DNA from 2 places in the Zhihengliuella alba genome. Region 1 is predicted to be linked to the other one. Evidence: predicted binding sites of a transcription regulator. Region 1 holds the regulator's gene; the other holds the start of a gene.
The links. Region 1 encodes LexA, which represses DNA repair genes until DNA is damaged. Its sites were predicted from a motif close to TCGAACANNTGTTCGA; they were not measured.
Positions count from the first base shown of each region.

Region 2: the regulator LexA is predicted to act here: its motif matches at 4,722-4,737, upstream of ABD784_RS02240 (DUF6504 family protein).

Region 1 covers NZ_BAABCJ010000002.1:43,596-50,911, reverse strand. The annotation lists gene hflX (GTPase HflX) at 1-759, shown strand, start outside; gene ABD784_RS06005 (ATP-dependent DNA helicase) at 763-2,778, shown strand; gene lexA (transcriptional repressor LexA) at 2,841-3,557, opposite strand; gene ABD784_RS05995 (LysM peptidoglycan-binding domain-containing protein) at 3,851-4,201, shown strand; gene ABD784_RS05990 (histidinol-phosphate transaminase) at 4,310-5,410, shown strand; gene hisB (imidazoleglycerol-phosphate dehydratase HisB) at 5,627-6,247, shown strand; gene hisH (imidazole glycerol phosphate synthase subunit HisH) at 6,250-6,885, shown strand; gene ABD784_RS05975 (hypothetical protein) at 6,885-7,046, shown strand; gene priA (bifunctional 1-(5-phosphoribosyl)-5-((5-phosphoribosylamino)methylideneamino)imidazole-4-carboxamide isomerase/phosphoribosylanthranilate isomerase PriA) at 7,082-7,316, shown strand, end outside.
Region 2 covers NZ_BAABCJ010000001.1:500,858-508,173, forward strand. The annotation lists gene ABD784_RS02225 (aspartate carbamoyltransferase catalytic subunit) at 1-83, opposite strand, end outside; gene pyrR (bifunctional pyr operon transcriptional regulator/uracil phosphoribosyltransferase PyrR) at 80-688, opposite strand; gene ABD784_RS02235 (DNA polymerase III subunit alpha) at 753-4,304, opposite strand; gene ABD784_RS02240 (DUF6504 family protein) at 4,301-4,615, opposite strand; gene gndA (NADP-dependent phosphogluconate dehydrogenase) at 4,988-6,424, opposite strand; tRNA gene ABD784_RS02250 (tRNA-Val) at 6,689-6,764, opposite strand; gene ABD784_RS02255 (redoxin domain-containing protein) at 6,755-7,255, opposite strand; gene ABD784_RS02260 (DUF3052 domain-containing protein) at 7,298-7,316, opposite strand, start outside.

The DNA.
Region 1 (7,316 bases):
CGCGAGATCGCCGCCATGAAGCCCGCCCGGGAGGCCAAGCGCGCCAACCGCAAGCGAAACACCGTCCCGGCGGTCGCCATCGCCGGCTACACCAACGCCGGCAAGTCGTCGCTCCTGAACCGGCTGACCAACGCCGGGGTCCTCGTGGAGAACGCGCTCTTCGCGACCCTCGACCCGACGGTCCGCAAGGCGCAGACGCCGGACGGCGTGGGCTTCACGCTCGCCGACACCGTCGGTTTCGTCCGGTCGCTGCCCACGCAGCTGATCGAGGCCTTCCGGTCCACCCTCGAGGAGGTCGCCGACTCGGATCTCATCCTGCACGTCGTCGACGCCTCCCATCCGGACCCGGAGAGCCAGATCCGCGCCGTGCGGGAGGTCTTGCGCGAGGTCGACGCGCACCTGGTGCCCGAGGTCATCGTCCTGAACAAGGCCGACGCCGCCGACCCCTTCGTGATCGAGCGGGTGCGCCAGCGCGAGCCGAACACGGTGGTGGTCTCCGCCCGCACCGGCGCCGGCATCGACGAGCTGATCGAGGTGATCTCGCGGCGGATCCCGCGGCCGAATGTCCTCATGGAGCTCTTGGTCCCGTACAGCCACGGCGAGGTGGTCAACCGGCTCCATGCCAATGACGCGGAGATCCTCTCGACCGAGCACGAGGAGTCCGGAACGCGCCTGCAGGTCAAGGTCCGCGAGTCCCTCGCGCCCGAGCTCGAGCCCTACCGGGTGGACCGCGGCGACGACGACCCCGCGGCGCAGTAGCCGATGTCCCACGAGGTTCTCGAACTCCTGGAGACTGCCGTCGCCAAGATGGGCGGCACCAGCCGGACCGGCCAGCAGGAGATGGCCAAGCACGTCGCCGAGTCGTTCGGCACCGGCAAGCACCTCCTCGTGCAGGCCGGCACGGGCACCGGCAAGTCGCTGGCGTACCTCGTCCCCGCACTGCTCCATGCAGTCGACGCGGATAAGCCCGTGATCGTGTCGACGGCGACGCTCGCGCTCCAAGCGCAGATCGTGGGTCGGGACGTCCCCCGGCTGCTGACCCACCTGGAGGAGGAACTGCCCCGCCCGATGGAGGTCGCCATCGCCAAGGGCCGCGGCAACTACGTCTGCAAGTACAAGCTCGGCGGGGGCTACCCGGACGACGACGAGGGCGCGCTCTTCGCCCTGACGGAGGACGGCGCCTCGAGGCAGCAGGCCAACGCCGGGCCCGCAACCCAGCTCGGGCGCGAGGTCGTGCGACTGCGCGAGTGGGCCGAGGAGACCGAGACGGGCGATCGTGACGACCTCGTCCCCGGCGTCCCCGACCAGGCATGGCGGCAGGTCTCCGTCTCCGCACGGGACTGCCTCGGAGCCCAGCGGTGCCCCATGGCGGAGGAGTGCTTCAGCGAACTGGCCCGCGCGCGGGCCGCCGAGGCCGACCTGGTCATCACCAACCACGCGATGCTGGCCATCTCTGCGTTCGACGGACTCGCGGTCCTGCCCGATTTCGATACGGTCGTCATCGACGAGGCGCACGAGCTGCAGGACCGGGTGACGGGCTCTGTGACACGCGAGCTCTCCGGCACCATGGTCCTCACGGCCGCAAGTGCCGCCCGCAAGCACTGCCGAGTCAGCGTGGACGCGCTGACCCAGGCGGCCAAAGCCCTCGAAAAGTCGGTGACGGGGATACCCGCCGGACTGCTGCCCAAGGGAATCTCCGAGGAGCAGGCGGCGGCCGTGGAACAGGTCGCCGATGCCGCCCGTGTGGCGCTCTCGGACTCGAAGCCGGAACCCAACGAGCAGGCCGATGGCGCCAAGCAGATGGCCCGTTCGCAGCTGTCGTATCTGGTCGAGATCGGGGACCGGCTGCTGAACTCCCACGAGAGTCGCGAGGTCGTCTGGGCGTCGCGCCCCGGTGGCTATGTCCCCGGCCAGGGGTACGTCCAACCGGACGACTCGACGCCGGCGACGCTGTACATCGCACCGCTCTCGGTGGCGGGCAAGCTCCGCGAGGGACTCTTCGACGGACGCACGATCGTCCTCACCTCGGCGACCCTCGCCGTCGGGGCCGCCTTCGACCATGTCGCCGGTGACCTGGGGCTCATGGGGGAGGGCGCTCCCAGCTGGGAGGGAATCGACGTGGGGAGCCCGTTCGACTACCCGAGACAGGGAGTGCTCTACGTCGCCAAGCACCTGCCGAAGCCGGGTCGCCTGGTCTCCCGCGAGGCTCTCGACGAGATCGCCGATCTGATCCATGCCTCCGGCGGTGGCGCGCTCGTCCTCTTCTCCTCCAAACGCGCTGCTGAGGAGGCGGCCGAGGTCCTGCGGGAGAGGGTCAGCGAGAAGATCCTCTGCCAGGGGGAGTCGGGGATGTCCGCCCTGGTGCAGCAATTCGCCGAGGAGCCGGACACGTGCCTCTTCGGCACCATGACGCTCTGGCAGGGCGTCGACGTCCCGGGGGCCTCCTGTCGGCTCGTCATCATCGACCGGATCCCGTTCCCGCGGCCTGACGACCCCCTCTCGACGGCGCGCAGCCGCGACATCGCCCAGCGTGGCGGCAACGGGTTCATGGCGGTCTCCGCCACGCACGCGGCAGTCAGGCTGGCCCAGGGGGCAGGCCGCCTGATCCGCTCCGCCGAAGACCGGGGCGTGGTGGCGGTGCTCGACTCGCGCCTCGCGACGGAGCGCTACGGCGCCTTCCTGCGTTCGTCGCTGCCACCCATGTGGCCCACCGTCGACAAGCCCACGGTCCTCGGCGCGCTGCGCCGGCTCTCCGAGACGGCGACCGCCCAGGCGTAGGGACGGAAAGAGCGGTGCGGGCCAGGGGCCCGCACCGCTCTCCAACTCCGCGAACTGCTCGCTCAGAGGGAGCGGAGCACCGAGACGACCTTGCCCATGATGGTCGCGTGGTCGCCCAGGATCGGCTCGTACTGCCGGTTCTGCGGCAGCAGCCAGGTGTGGCCGTCCCGCTGGCGGAACGTCTTGACCGTCGCCTCGTCGTCCAGGAGGGCCGCGACGATGTCGCCGTTGTCCGCAGAGCTCTGACGGCGGACGACCACCCAGTCTCCGTCGCAGATGGCCGCATCCACCATCGAGTCGCCGCTGACCTTCAGCATGAACAGCTCGCCCTGCCCGACGAGCTGGCGAGGCAGCGGGACGACGTCCTCCACCGTCTGCTCGGCCAGGATCGGTCCACCTGCGGCGATCCGCCCGACCAGGGGCACCATGGCCGTGTCGACGGCGCTCGTCAGCTCCGAGACCGGCAGCCCGCCGACCGCGGTCAGCCCGGGCCCGTCGGGAGTCTCCGCCGGCGTCTCCGATAGCGTCAGGGGCTGCAGGATCTCCATGGCCCGCGGGCGCCGCGGATCGCGTCGGAGGTAGCCGAGCTTCTCCAGCTGCGACAGCTGGTGGGTCACGCTCGAGAGACTCGCCAGTCCCACGGTGTCTCCGATCTCGCGCATGGACGGCGGGTAGCCGTGCGCCGCGATGGAGCGCTGGATGGTCTCGAGGATCTTGCGCTGCCGCAGGGTCAGGCTCTTCTGATCCCGGCGTGGCTTGGAGGTTTCCGTCGCGGCCATCTGTACATCCTTGCTGTTTCTCGGTGCCCGCTCCCTGCTGCGGCGGGTTCCGGCGTCTCTAATCTGTGGGACCTGACTGGTGCAGTAGCTCTACGAACCACTGCTTCAACCCTAGTGGCGGGACGCGCGGATTCAAAGGTTTGTTCGAACGTGTCTCGACAACCATCGCTCAAGGGTGCTAAACATGGATCAGCAGAGTTCGAAGACATGTTCGAGTCGCACTTTCGATTCGAACACCGACACCGCAGAAGACTGGCGGCCCCCGCAGGCGGGCCGCTCACGGGAGGTACACCATGACCACGATGGCACTGGCGAATCAGGCAGCCACCGAGGCACCGCTCCGGCTGACCCGCCGAGGACGCTTCGTCCTCATCGGGCTGCCCCTCTTGCTCGTCGCGGCGGCGGGGCTGATGCTCCTCGGCCTCTGGACGGCGCCGGTCAGCGCGGCCGGGAGCGGCGACGCCTCGCCGGTCCAGTACGAGTCGGTGACAGCCCTGGAGGGCGACACGCTCTGGAGCCTCGCGCTCGAGTTCGTCCCCGGCGCGGACCCGCGGATCGTCGTCGACGAGATCGTCGAGCTGAACGACCTCCCGGGCAACACGGTGCACGCGGGCCAGGAAATCTACCTTCCCGTCGCCGACTAGTACCGGCGGCCCGCGCTGCCGATCCGTCGGCAGGAGCCGGCGGTGACGTTTGTTACCTCCGGACGCAGTCTATTCAGCGCCGGCCCGGCCGGGTTCTAGACTGTCGCGGTGAGTGATGTCCTAGCGCGCATGAACCAGCTTCCCCTTCGAGAGAACCTCCGCGGCCTGCAGCCCTACGGCGCGCCGCAGCTCGATGTGCCCATCCAGCTGAACGTCAACGAGAACACGCATCCCATGCCCGCCGAGGTCGCGCGGGCCATCACCGACGAGGTCTTCGCCGCAGCCCAGGGCCTGAACCGGTACCCCGACCGCGAGTTCGTCGAGCTTCGCCAGCGGCTGGCGGGCTTCCTCGGTCACGGGGTGACCGAGGACCAGGTCTGGGCCGCCAACGGCTCCAACGAGATCCTCCAGCAGATCCTGCAGGCCTTCGGCGGTCCGGGCCGGTCGCTGCTCAGCTTCCCGCCCACCTACTCCATGTACCCCCTCCTGGCGAGCGGCACGGATACCGCCTACATCGCCGGCGAGCGGGGAGCCGGATTCGAGCTGACCGCCGAGTCCGCCGCCCGGCAGGTCCGCGAGAAGGCCCCGAGCGTCGTCTTCCTCTGCTCGCCCAACAACCCCACCGGCACGGCGCTCGGGCTCGATGTCGTCGAGGCGGTCTACGCCGCGGGCGAGGCCAGCCGGACGGTCGTCGTCGTGGACGAGGCCTACGCGGAGTTCCGACACGAGGGCACGCCGTCCGCCCTCGAGTTGCTCCCCGGCCGTCCGCGGCTGATCGTCAGCCGCACCATGAGCAAGGCCTTCGCCCTCGCCGGCGCACGTCTGGGCTACCTCGCCGCCGCGCAGGAGGTCACGGCGGCCCTGCGACTCGTACGGCTCCCGTACCACCTCTCGGCCGTGACGCAGGCGACGGCCATCGCCGCCCTCAAGCACGTGGGGGCCCTCCTGGCCAACGTGGAGGACATCAAGCGGCAGCGCGACCGGATCGTCTCCGAGCTGACCCGACTCGGCCTGCAGCCCGCGTCGAGCGATTCGAACTTCGTCTTCTTCGGGGGCCTCGACGACGCACCGGCGCTGTGGCGGCGGCTCGTTGACCGCGGCGTCCTCGTCCGCGACGTCGGCATTCCCGGGCACCTGCGGGTGACCGCCGGCACCGAGGCCGAGACCACGGCCTTCCTCACCGAGCTCGAGGCCCTGCTCGCCGCTTGAGCCACCGCAGCCGGGCTGCCTGCCCCTTCGAGGGCGCCGTCACAGGCCCGTCTGGCTGGCAGGCCACCGATAGACTTGGACGCGAGCCGGCTGCACGGCAGCCCCACCGTTCGTCCAGTACCAACCGGCGGAGACACCGGCACCCTGACACCGAGGGGCCCGGACCGGCTCCACCGACCGCGGCCCGTGCCGCGGTCCCGATACGCAAGGAACCAGATGTCTGCTGAACTGATCTCCGGCCGCCGCGCACGCATGGAGCGCAAGACCAGCGAGTCCTCCGTCTACGTCGAGCTCGACCTCGACGGGACGGGCGTCGCCCGCATCGAGACGACGGTTCCCTTCTACGACCACATGCTGACCGCGCTCGCCCGGCACTCGATGATCGACCTCACAGTCGAGGCCTCCGGCGATACCCACATCGACGTGCACCACACCGTCGAGGACGTCGCCATCACCATCGGCGAGGTGCTTCGCACGGCCCTGGGCAACAAGGCGGGGATCCGCCGGTTCGGCGAGGCGACGGTCCCCTTGGACGAAGCCCTCGCGCACGCCGTCGTCGACATCTCCGGTCGGCCGTACCTCGTGCACGACGGCGAGCCGGCCGGACAGGAGTACCACCTCATCGGCGGCCACTTCACGGGCTCGCTCACCCGCCACGTGTTCGAGGCCCTGACCCTGCACGCCCAGATCTGCATGCACATGCGCGTGCTCGGCGGGCGGGACCCGCACCACATCGTCGAGGCGCAGTTCAAGGCGTTCGCCCGTGCACTGCGCGAAGCCGTGGAGCCGGACGCCCGTCTGGGCGGCGAGATCCCCTCCACGAAGGGAGCGCTCTAGCCATGGCATCCCCCCGCGTCACCGTCCTGGACTACGGCTCCGGGAACATCCGGTCGGCGGTCCGCGCGCTCGAGCACGTCGGAGCGGACGTCACTCTCAGCAGCGACGCCAGGGACGTCTCCGAGGCGGACGGCCTCCTGGTGCCCGGCGTCGGGGCCTTCGCCGCGGTCATGGATGCTCTGAAGAAGGTCGGCGGGCTGCAGAAGATCGGCCGCCGGGTCGCCGGCGGCCGCCCGGTGCTCGGCATCTGCGTGGGCCACCAGATCTTCTTCGACGAGGGCGTCGAGCACGGCGTCCGGACCGCCGGCATGGGGGAGTGGCCGGGTACCGTCGAGCGGCTCCAGGCCGACGTCGTCCCGCACATGGGCTGGAACACCGTGGAGACCCCGGCGGACACGGTGCTCTTCGACGGGATCGAGGACGAGCGGTTCTACTTCGTGCACTCCTACGGCGTGCAGAAGTGGGAGTTCGACGTCACCCAGCCGAAGATGCGGCCGCCGCAGGTCACCTGGTCCACGCACGGCACCCGGTTCATCGCCGGCGTCGAGAACGGGCCGCTCTCCGCCGTCCAGTTCCACCCGGAGAAGTCGGGCGATGCCGGCCTGCAGCTCCTGAAGAACTGGCTCGGGACCCTCTGATGTACTCCATCCTGCTCATGGCCCTCGGCGGCATCCTGGCCGGCGGCGCCATCTCGCTGCGCCAGCAGAAGGCCCACAAGTCCTGGATCATCACCTGCTGGGTGCTCGCCGGGCTCGCGCTGCTGGCCGCCTACGTCCTGACCCTCGAGCTCTCCAGCTGACGCCCCGAGTCCCCCGATCGAAGAGGAAACCACGAATGAGCAACGACATCCTTGAGCTCCTGCCGGCCGTCGACGTCGCCGATGGGCAGGCCGTGCGCCTGGTCCAGGGCGAGGCGGGCAGCGAGACCGGCTACGGCGATCCCCTCGAGGCGGCCCTGGCCTGGCAGAACGACGGTGCCGAGTGGATCCACCTGGTGGACCTCGACGCCGCGTTCGGCCGCGGGCACAACACCGAGATCCTCCGCCGTGTGGCCGACGAGCTGAGCATCA
Region 2 (7,316 bases), on a different contig from region 1:
ACGGCGGCCATCTGCTCCGCGGTGTCGAGGATGCGGACCGCGTCCTCGCGGCCCAGATCGTGGGTCGAGAGCAGGTGCTTCATGCGTTCCCCTCGATGACGACTTCGTTGACCGCATCGCCGTCGACGGCGTCGGTCTCCTCGAGGTGGACCCGCACCTTCTCGCTGGTGGCGGTGGGGAGGTTCTTGCCGACGTGGTCGGCACGGATCGGGAGCTCGCGGTGTCCCCGGTCCACGAGGACCGCCAGTCGCACGATGCGCGGGCGCCCGAGGTCGGCGAGCGCGTCGAGGGCCGCGCGGATGGTGCGCCCGGAGTAGAGGACATCGTCGACGAGGACGACGACCTTCCCGTCGATGCTGGCCCCGGGGATGCGGGTCGGCGAGGGAGTGCGGGAGGTGCCGTGGCGCAGGTCGTCCCGGTACATGGTGACGTCGAGCTGGCCGACGAGGGCCTCGGCGTCGAGTTGCGGGTCGGTCGCGGCGATGCGCTGGGCGATGCGGCGGGCCAAGGGGTACCCGCGGGTGGGGATGCCGAGCAGGATCAGGTCCTGGGTCCCCTTGTTGGCCTCGATGATCTCGTAGGCGATGCGCGTGAGGACGCGCTCGATGTCGCTGCCCGTCAGGACAGTGCGCGACGTCGTGGACACACTGGTGGCGCTGGGCTTCTCGTGGGAGTCCGCAGAGCTCATGGTGCCGCCTCCTTCCCCGCCTCACTGGACGGACTTAAAGGGTGGACTTGCGGTTCCTAAGTTATCACGAGGCGGCCACCCGGTTGTCGAGCCCTTCGGCCTCCATGAGGGTGTCGAGCCGTTCCACGGACTGCGGCTGCGGGGCAGGGTCGGCCCGGTGCCGTGCCAGCTGGCGGGCGTCGGGCAGCTCCTCGCGTGCAGGCAGCGAAGCGGTGTCGGCGAGGTCCCAGGCCCGCACCGCCTGGACGCTGATGCCCCGCGGCCCGGTGCGCCGGGTGATCCCGTGGATGAGGAGCAGGCGCGTCCCGAAGAGGAAGGGGGCCGAGGCCTGCTGCGCCTCGTGGAAGAAGGTGCAGTCCACGCACCCCGTGCCATCGTCCACGCTGATGAAGACGACGCGCCGTCCACCGCGCATCGGCGGAGTCTGCGTCGCAACGCGGATGCCGGCCACGAGGACCTCCGAGCCGTTGCGCAGACCGAGCAGGTCGGCTGCCGGCGTGGTGCCGAGGCGGCTCAGGGTCGACGCATGGGAGTCCATGAGGTGCGCGCTGACATCCACCGAGAGCAGGTCGAGCTCGGCGCCGACCGTCTCCTCCGCCGTCGGCTCGGGTGCGCCGATCTGGAGCGTTGCGAGCTCGATGTCGGGCAGCGGGAGCGGGAGCTGGCCGGTGATCGGCTGGTATCGCACGGGGACGCTCGACCTGATCTGCCCCCAGTGCCGGACCAGGTCCGCACGGTTGCCGCGTCCACGCTGCAGCGAGTCGAAGGCCCCGAGGGCTGCGTAGCGCTCCAGGGAGGCCCGGCGCAGGCCGGAGCGTTCGCGGACGTCGCTCAAGGAGCCGTAGGGCTGTCCCGCCCGCAGCCGGCGCACCTCGGCCGCCGAGACCCCGTACACCCCGCTGAGCGCGAGCCGGATCCCCAGCCGTCCGTCGTCGCACCGCTGCACCCGGTACGAGAGGTCGGACTCGTTGACGTCGAGGGGGAAGATGGGGATCCCGAGCCGGCGCGCCTCGGCGACCAGCAGGCGCTTGGGGTACATGCCGGGATCGTGCTCCCAGAGGCCGGCGATGAACGCCTCCGGATGGTGGGCCTTGAGCCAGGCGCTCTGGTAGGTGGGGACGGCGAACGCGGCACCGTGTGCCTTGCAGAAGCCGAAGCTGCCGAAGGCCCGGAGCGTCTCCCAGACCTCGTCGATGACCGCCCGGCCGTAGTTCCTCCGGGCCGCCTTGGTGCGGAAGAACTCCTCCACCTCCGGTTCGCGGTCCGGGTTGCCGAGGTAGCGGCGCAGCACGTCCGCGTCGTCGTATCCGCAGCCGGTCATGACGTGGAGGATGCGCAGGATCTGCTCGTGGAAGACAGTGACCCCGTGGGTCTCGGCGAGCGCGGGCTTCAGATCGGGATGCGGGTAGACCTCGGGTGCGAAGCCGTGCCGGTTCTCGAGGTACGGCTTGACCATGTTGGATTTCATGGGGCCGGGCCGGAAGAGCGAGATGTCGATGATGAGGTCGTTGAACCGCTGCGGCGCGAGCTTGCCCACGAGCTCGCGCTGGCCCGGGGATTCGATCTGGAAGCAGCCGAGGGTGTGCGTGCTGCGGATCAGTTCGAACGTCGCCTCATCGTCCTGCGGGATGTGCTCGAGCATGATCGTCCCGTCCGGGTGGACGTAGTCGGTTCCGTGCGCTCCGGCAGCGGCGACCTCCTCGGCGCCGCCGTGGAGGCGGCGGATCTCCGCGACGGCGTAGGCCATGGCGCTCTGCATCCGTACGCCCAGCACATCGAGCTTGATCATGCCCATCGGGTCCATGTCGTGCTTGTCGAACTGGCTCATCGGGAGACCCAGTCCGCTGGCCTGTACGGGGGTGCGGTCCAGCAGCGAGGCGTCGGAGAGGATCACCCCGCAGGGATGCATGGAGATGTGACGCGGGAGCCGGTCCAGTCGCTCCGTCAGGTCCACGAGCAGGTCGAGCTGCCGGTGGGAGCCGACCTGCTCGGCGAAGCGGGCCAGCTCAGGCTTCTCCTCGAGTGCTTCGCGGAAGCTGCCCGCCGAGAAGCGCCACAGCTGCTTGGCGATGTCGTCGATCTGCTGGGGCTCCATGCCCAGGGCCAGCCCGGCGTCGCGTACGGCGCCGCGGGCGCGGTAGGCGTTCTGCATGCTCATGAGCGTCACGCGCTCCGCTCCGAAGCGGTCGAAGATCTCCCGGTAGACGCGGTGGCGCTCGGCGCTCTCCACGTCGATGTCGATGTCCGGGAGCGTGGTCCTGCGCCGGGAGAGGAATCGTTCGAAGATGAGGTCGTGCTTCAGCGGGTCCACGTGACTGACGCCCAGCAGGTAGTTGACGAGGCTGGAGGCCCCTGAGCCGCGGGCGGCGTTGCGGATCCCGAGGTCGCTGATGAGCCGGGCGACCTCGGCGACGGTGAGGAAGTAGGCGGCGAAGCCCAGATCGGCGATCACGGAGAGCTCGTGCTCCAGGCGTTTCCGGAGCGCCTTCTCGTCCGCTTGGCCGAGACGGGGCAGGGCAGGGCCGTTGTAGAGGCGCGTGATTCCGGCCTCGCACCGTTGCTTCAGCTCCCGGTCCGGGTCGCCCTCGATGCCGATGATGCGCGCTTCGGGGACGACGGGCACACCCCACCCGGTGTCGGACACGGGGTCGAGCCTGCTCAGGTCTGCGATCCGCTGGGTCTGCTCGAGGAGGTCCACGGCCACCTCCACGCCGCCGGCTGCCTGCCCGACGCTCTGCGCCACCCGGATCATGCTGGCCGTGCTCTTCAGCCAGCCTTGGCCGTTGGGCTGCCACCCCTCCTGCTCCTCGGCCAGACGTTGCAGGGGCCGTGCGGCGCGCACAGCGTCCAGCACGTCTGCCGTGGCGGCGCCGTCGGGGTCCGCGTACCGGACGGCATTGGTCAGGACCACCGGGAGCCCGCTCTCGCGCCCCGCCCGGGTCATCCTGACCGCGTGCGAGGTGCTCAGACGCGATCCGGGCACGTTGAGGTGGGTGACGGCCGCCAGGGCCAGCGCCCCCTCGGGGAGAGCGCGACGCCAGGCGGTCAGCCGTCGCCGCAGCAGGCGCCGGTCGTGGCCGGCGGCTGCCTGCCCGACGTCGGATTCCGGACCCAGCAGAATGGTGAGCAGGGGCCCCTCCCCCGCGGCCAGACGCAGGTCGCTGCGCAGGTTCCTCCCGGAGGCGTAGTCGGCCAGCACATCCCTGGTCACCCCCACGATCCCCGGCCCGGCACCACCCTCGACGCCGGCTCCGGCGCCGATGCCGTGCGCGGCGGAGACCAGACGGCACAGCGCCGCGTATCCCGCGCCCCTGCGGTGCCCACGGGCCAGGACGATGACGCGTCCGGTCACATGGCGGCGGACCGGACTCGCCCCGCGTCGCTGCGCGCTGGCTCCGGAGAGGACGGCCAGATTCACCCCGAGAATGGGATCGATGCCCTGCTCGATGCACGCACCCAGATGTTTCACAGCCCCGTAGAGGCCATCCCTGTCAGTGCAGGCGAGGGCGTCCTGACCGTCTGAGCTCGCGGCTGCGGCCAGGTCCGCAGGTCGGGAGACGCCGTAGTGCGCGCTGTATGCGCTGGCAACGTCCAGATGGACGAATCCCCCGCTCATGCGGCCTCCTCGCGCACGGCCCCGTGCAGGCGGATCATCCGCCAGCGGCCGGAGGCGACATGATGGGACAGGTCGAAGGTGCGCAGGTCACCGTCGCGGGCGCCGCGTGCCTGCACGCGCCAGATCTCATGGTCGACGAGCCCGCGTCCGCGTCCGCGTTCGGCACGCTGCTCCTCCTCCCACCACTTGCGGCGCTCGTACCACAGCACCGGTTCCTCCAGCACGTCGTACCGCTGTCCGCGCCAGGTCAGCGCGGAGAGCGCACCGTCCTCTGCCAGGACGACATCGAGCGATTGTGTGAACAGACCCATGAGACCTCCATGCCCAGCGGCTGCGCGGTGTGAGTGCCCGCGCAACGAGTGGATACGGGGAGTTGGTGCCTTCCGGGAAGCGGGGAAAGCGACACCTCCAGTGTATTCGAATATGTGTTCGAATGCCTAGGCGACGCTAGCCTCCACCACCCGCAGAATGGCCCCCGTGACCTCCGATCCACTGCTGACCGGGGACGATGGAGGGGACCGCGGTAGACCGCGCGCTCCGCCTCCAGCGGAGCTCAGCCGGTAGACGACAGCGGCGGCACCCACCGTCCTGGTGGATGCCGCCGCTGCTCCCGGATGAGGCCGTCCGCCCTCCCCCACCTCTGGGGAGGAGGGTTCATCCGTTCCGCCCGAGTGGGCGCTGCGTCAGTGCGTGTCGTCCGCGCTGATCTCCGTGCGGTCGCCGCTCCACTGGGTGTGGAACGTGCCCTCGCGGTCGATGCGCTGGTACGTGTGCGCCCCGAACAGGTCGCGCTGGCCCTGGATCAGGGCCGCCGGCAGGCGCTTGCGGCGCAGGCCGTCGTAGTAGGCGAGGGAGGAGGAGAAGACCGGCACCGGGATGCCGAGGCGCACGGCGGTGGCCACGACGCGGCGCCAGGCCGGAACCGCCTCGGCGATGGCCTTCGAGAAAGCAGGGGCGAACAGGAGGTTCTCCGGCTTCTCGGCCGCGGCGTACGCCTTCATGATGTCGTCCAGCAGCTCGGCGCGGATGATGCAGCCGGCCCGCCACAGGGAGGCGATCTCGTCCAGCTTCAGCTCCCAGCCGTACTCGGCCGCGGCGTTGTCCAGCATGTCCAACCCCTGCGCGTAGGAGACCAGCTTGGAGGCGAACAGGGCCTGGCGGACGTCCTCCACGAAGCCCTCCGGCAGCTCGACCTGCTCCTCGCGTCCTTCCAGGACCTCCTGGCCGATGGCGCGCTGCGAGCGCTGGGAGGAGAGCCCGCGGGCGAACACGGACTCGGCGATGCCGGACGTCGGCGTGCCCAGCTCGAGGGCCGAGATGACGGTCCAGCGGCCGGTGCCCTTCTGACCCGCGGAGTCGACGACGACGTCGACCAGAGGCTTGCCCGTGTCCGCGTCGACGTGGCCGAGGACCTCGGCCGTGATCTCGATGAGGAACGAGGAGAGATTGGTCTTGTTCCACTCCGTGAAGACCTTCGCCTGCTCGGCGGGCTCCAGGCCGGCGGCCGAGCGGAGGAGGTCGTAGGCCTCGCCGATGACCTGCATGTCGGCGTACTCGATGCCGTTGTGGACCATCTTGACGAAGTGTCCGGCACCATCGGTCGAGATCCAGGTGCAGCACGGCTCGCCCTCGTACTTGGCGGAGATCTTCTCGAGCATCGGGCCGAGCGCCCGGTAGGACTCCTGCGAGCCGCCCGGCATGATCGACGGGCCGAGGAGGGCGCCCTCCTCGCCGCCGGAGACGCCGACCCCCACGAAGTGCAGGTCCTTCTCGGCCAGCGCGGCCTCGCGGCGGCGCGTGTCCTCGTAGTGGGAGTTGCCGCCGTCGATGACGATGTCGCCCGGCTCGAGCAGGGGCACGAGCTGATCGATCACGGCGTCGACCGGCTTGCCGGCCTTCACCATGAGCATCACCCGGCGGGGAGTCTCGAGGTTCTGCACCAACTCCTCGAGGGACTCCGTGCGGATGAAGTCGCCCTCGTCCCCATGGGCCTCGAGCAGGGCGTCGGTCTTTCCGGCCGACCGGTTGTGGACGGCGACGGTGTACCCGTTACGCGCGAAGTTGCGGGCCAGGTTTGCGCCCATGACGGCCAGGCCGGTCACGCCAATCTGTGCAGGCATACGGAAGGATCCTCCGGAACGGTTGATGTGTGCGGGGCGCCTGTCCCAGGCGCTGCTCAGTAGCCTAGCCCACAGAGGCCCCGCGGAGGCCAAAAAGTAATACCTTTGCGCGGCCATGTTTCCAGTTCCTTCACCCGCTCACCGAGGAGCTCGTGCGCCCCTCGAAGATCGCAGGCGCGCAGCCGGCGCCCCCTGCATTGCCCCGAGGACACAGGAAACCCCGCCATCCCGACCCGGAGGTCGTGGGATGACGGGGTTTGCGAATGGTGGGTCCTACCGGGATCGAACCGATGACATCCACGGTGTAAACGTGGCGCTCTACCAGCTGAGCTAAAGACCCGCGCGCCGGTCAATCCTACCGGCAGCTGCTCCCCCGTCCAACTCCCGCAGAGCCCTGCGGTAGTCCTCCAGAGCCCGCGGACGGCCGACGTCGGAGGAGAACGCCGCCGTGATCCGACCCCCGGCGACGAAGAACGTCGTCCGTCCAGCCCTTCCGGCCCGCGGATCGAAGCACCCGAAGGCCTGCGCCGCGGCCCCGTGCGGCCAGAAGTCGGCGAGGAGCTCGAACGGCAGCCCCTCCTGCTCCGCATAGGCCCGCAGGGCGTACTTGTGGTCCACCGATACGCCGAGGAGCCGTACTCCCGCGTCCTCGAATCGCGAATGCTCGGCCGCCAGCTCGCGCAGCTCGGAGGTGCAGACGCGGGAGAAGGCGAACGGGTAGAAGACCAGGCAGTAGGCCTGGTCCCATAGCGAACGGCTGCCGACCGGCTCCCCGTGCTGATTGACGAGGTCGAAAGCGGGCACGGCCGCGCCCTGCTGTGGGGACCCCACGGCTCCCCTGCTTCCCGCGTAGTCGTTCAGTGCGTGCGCCGTTCAGTTCTTGCGGCGTGGG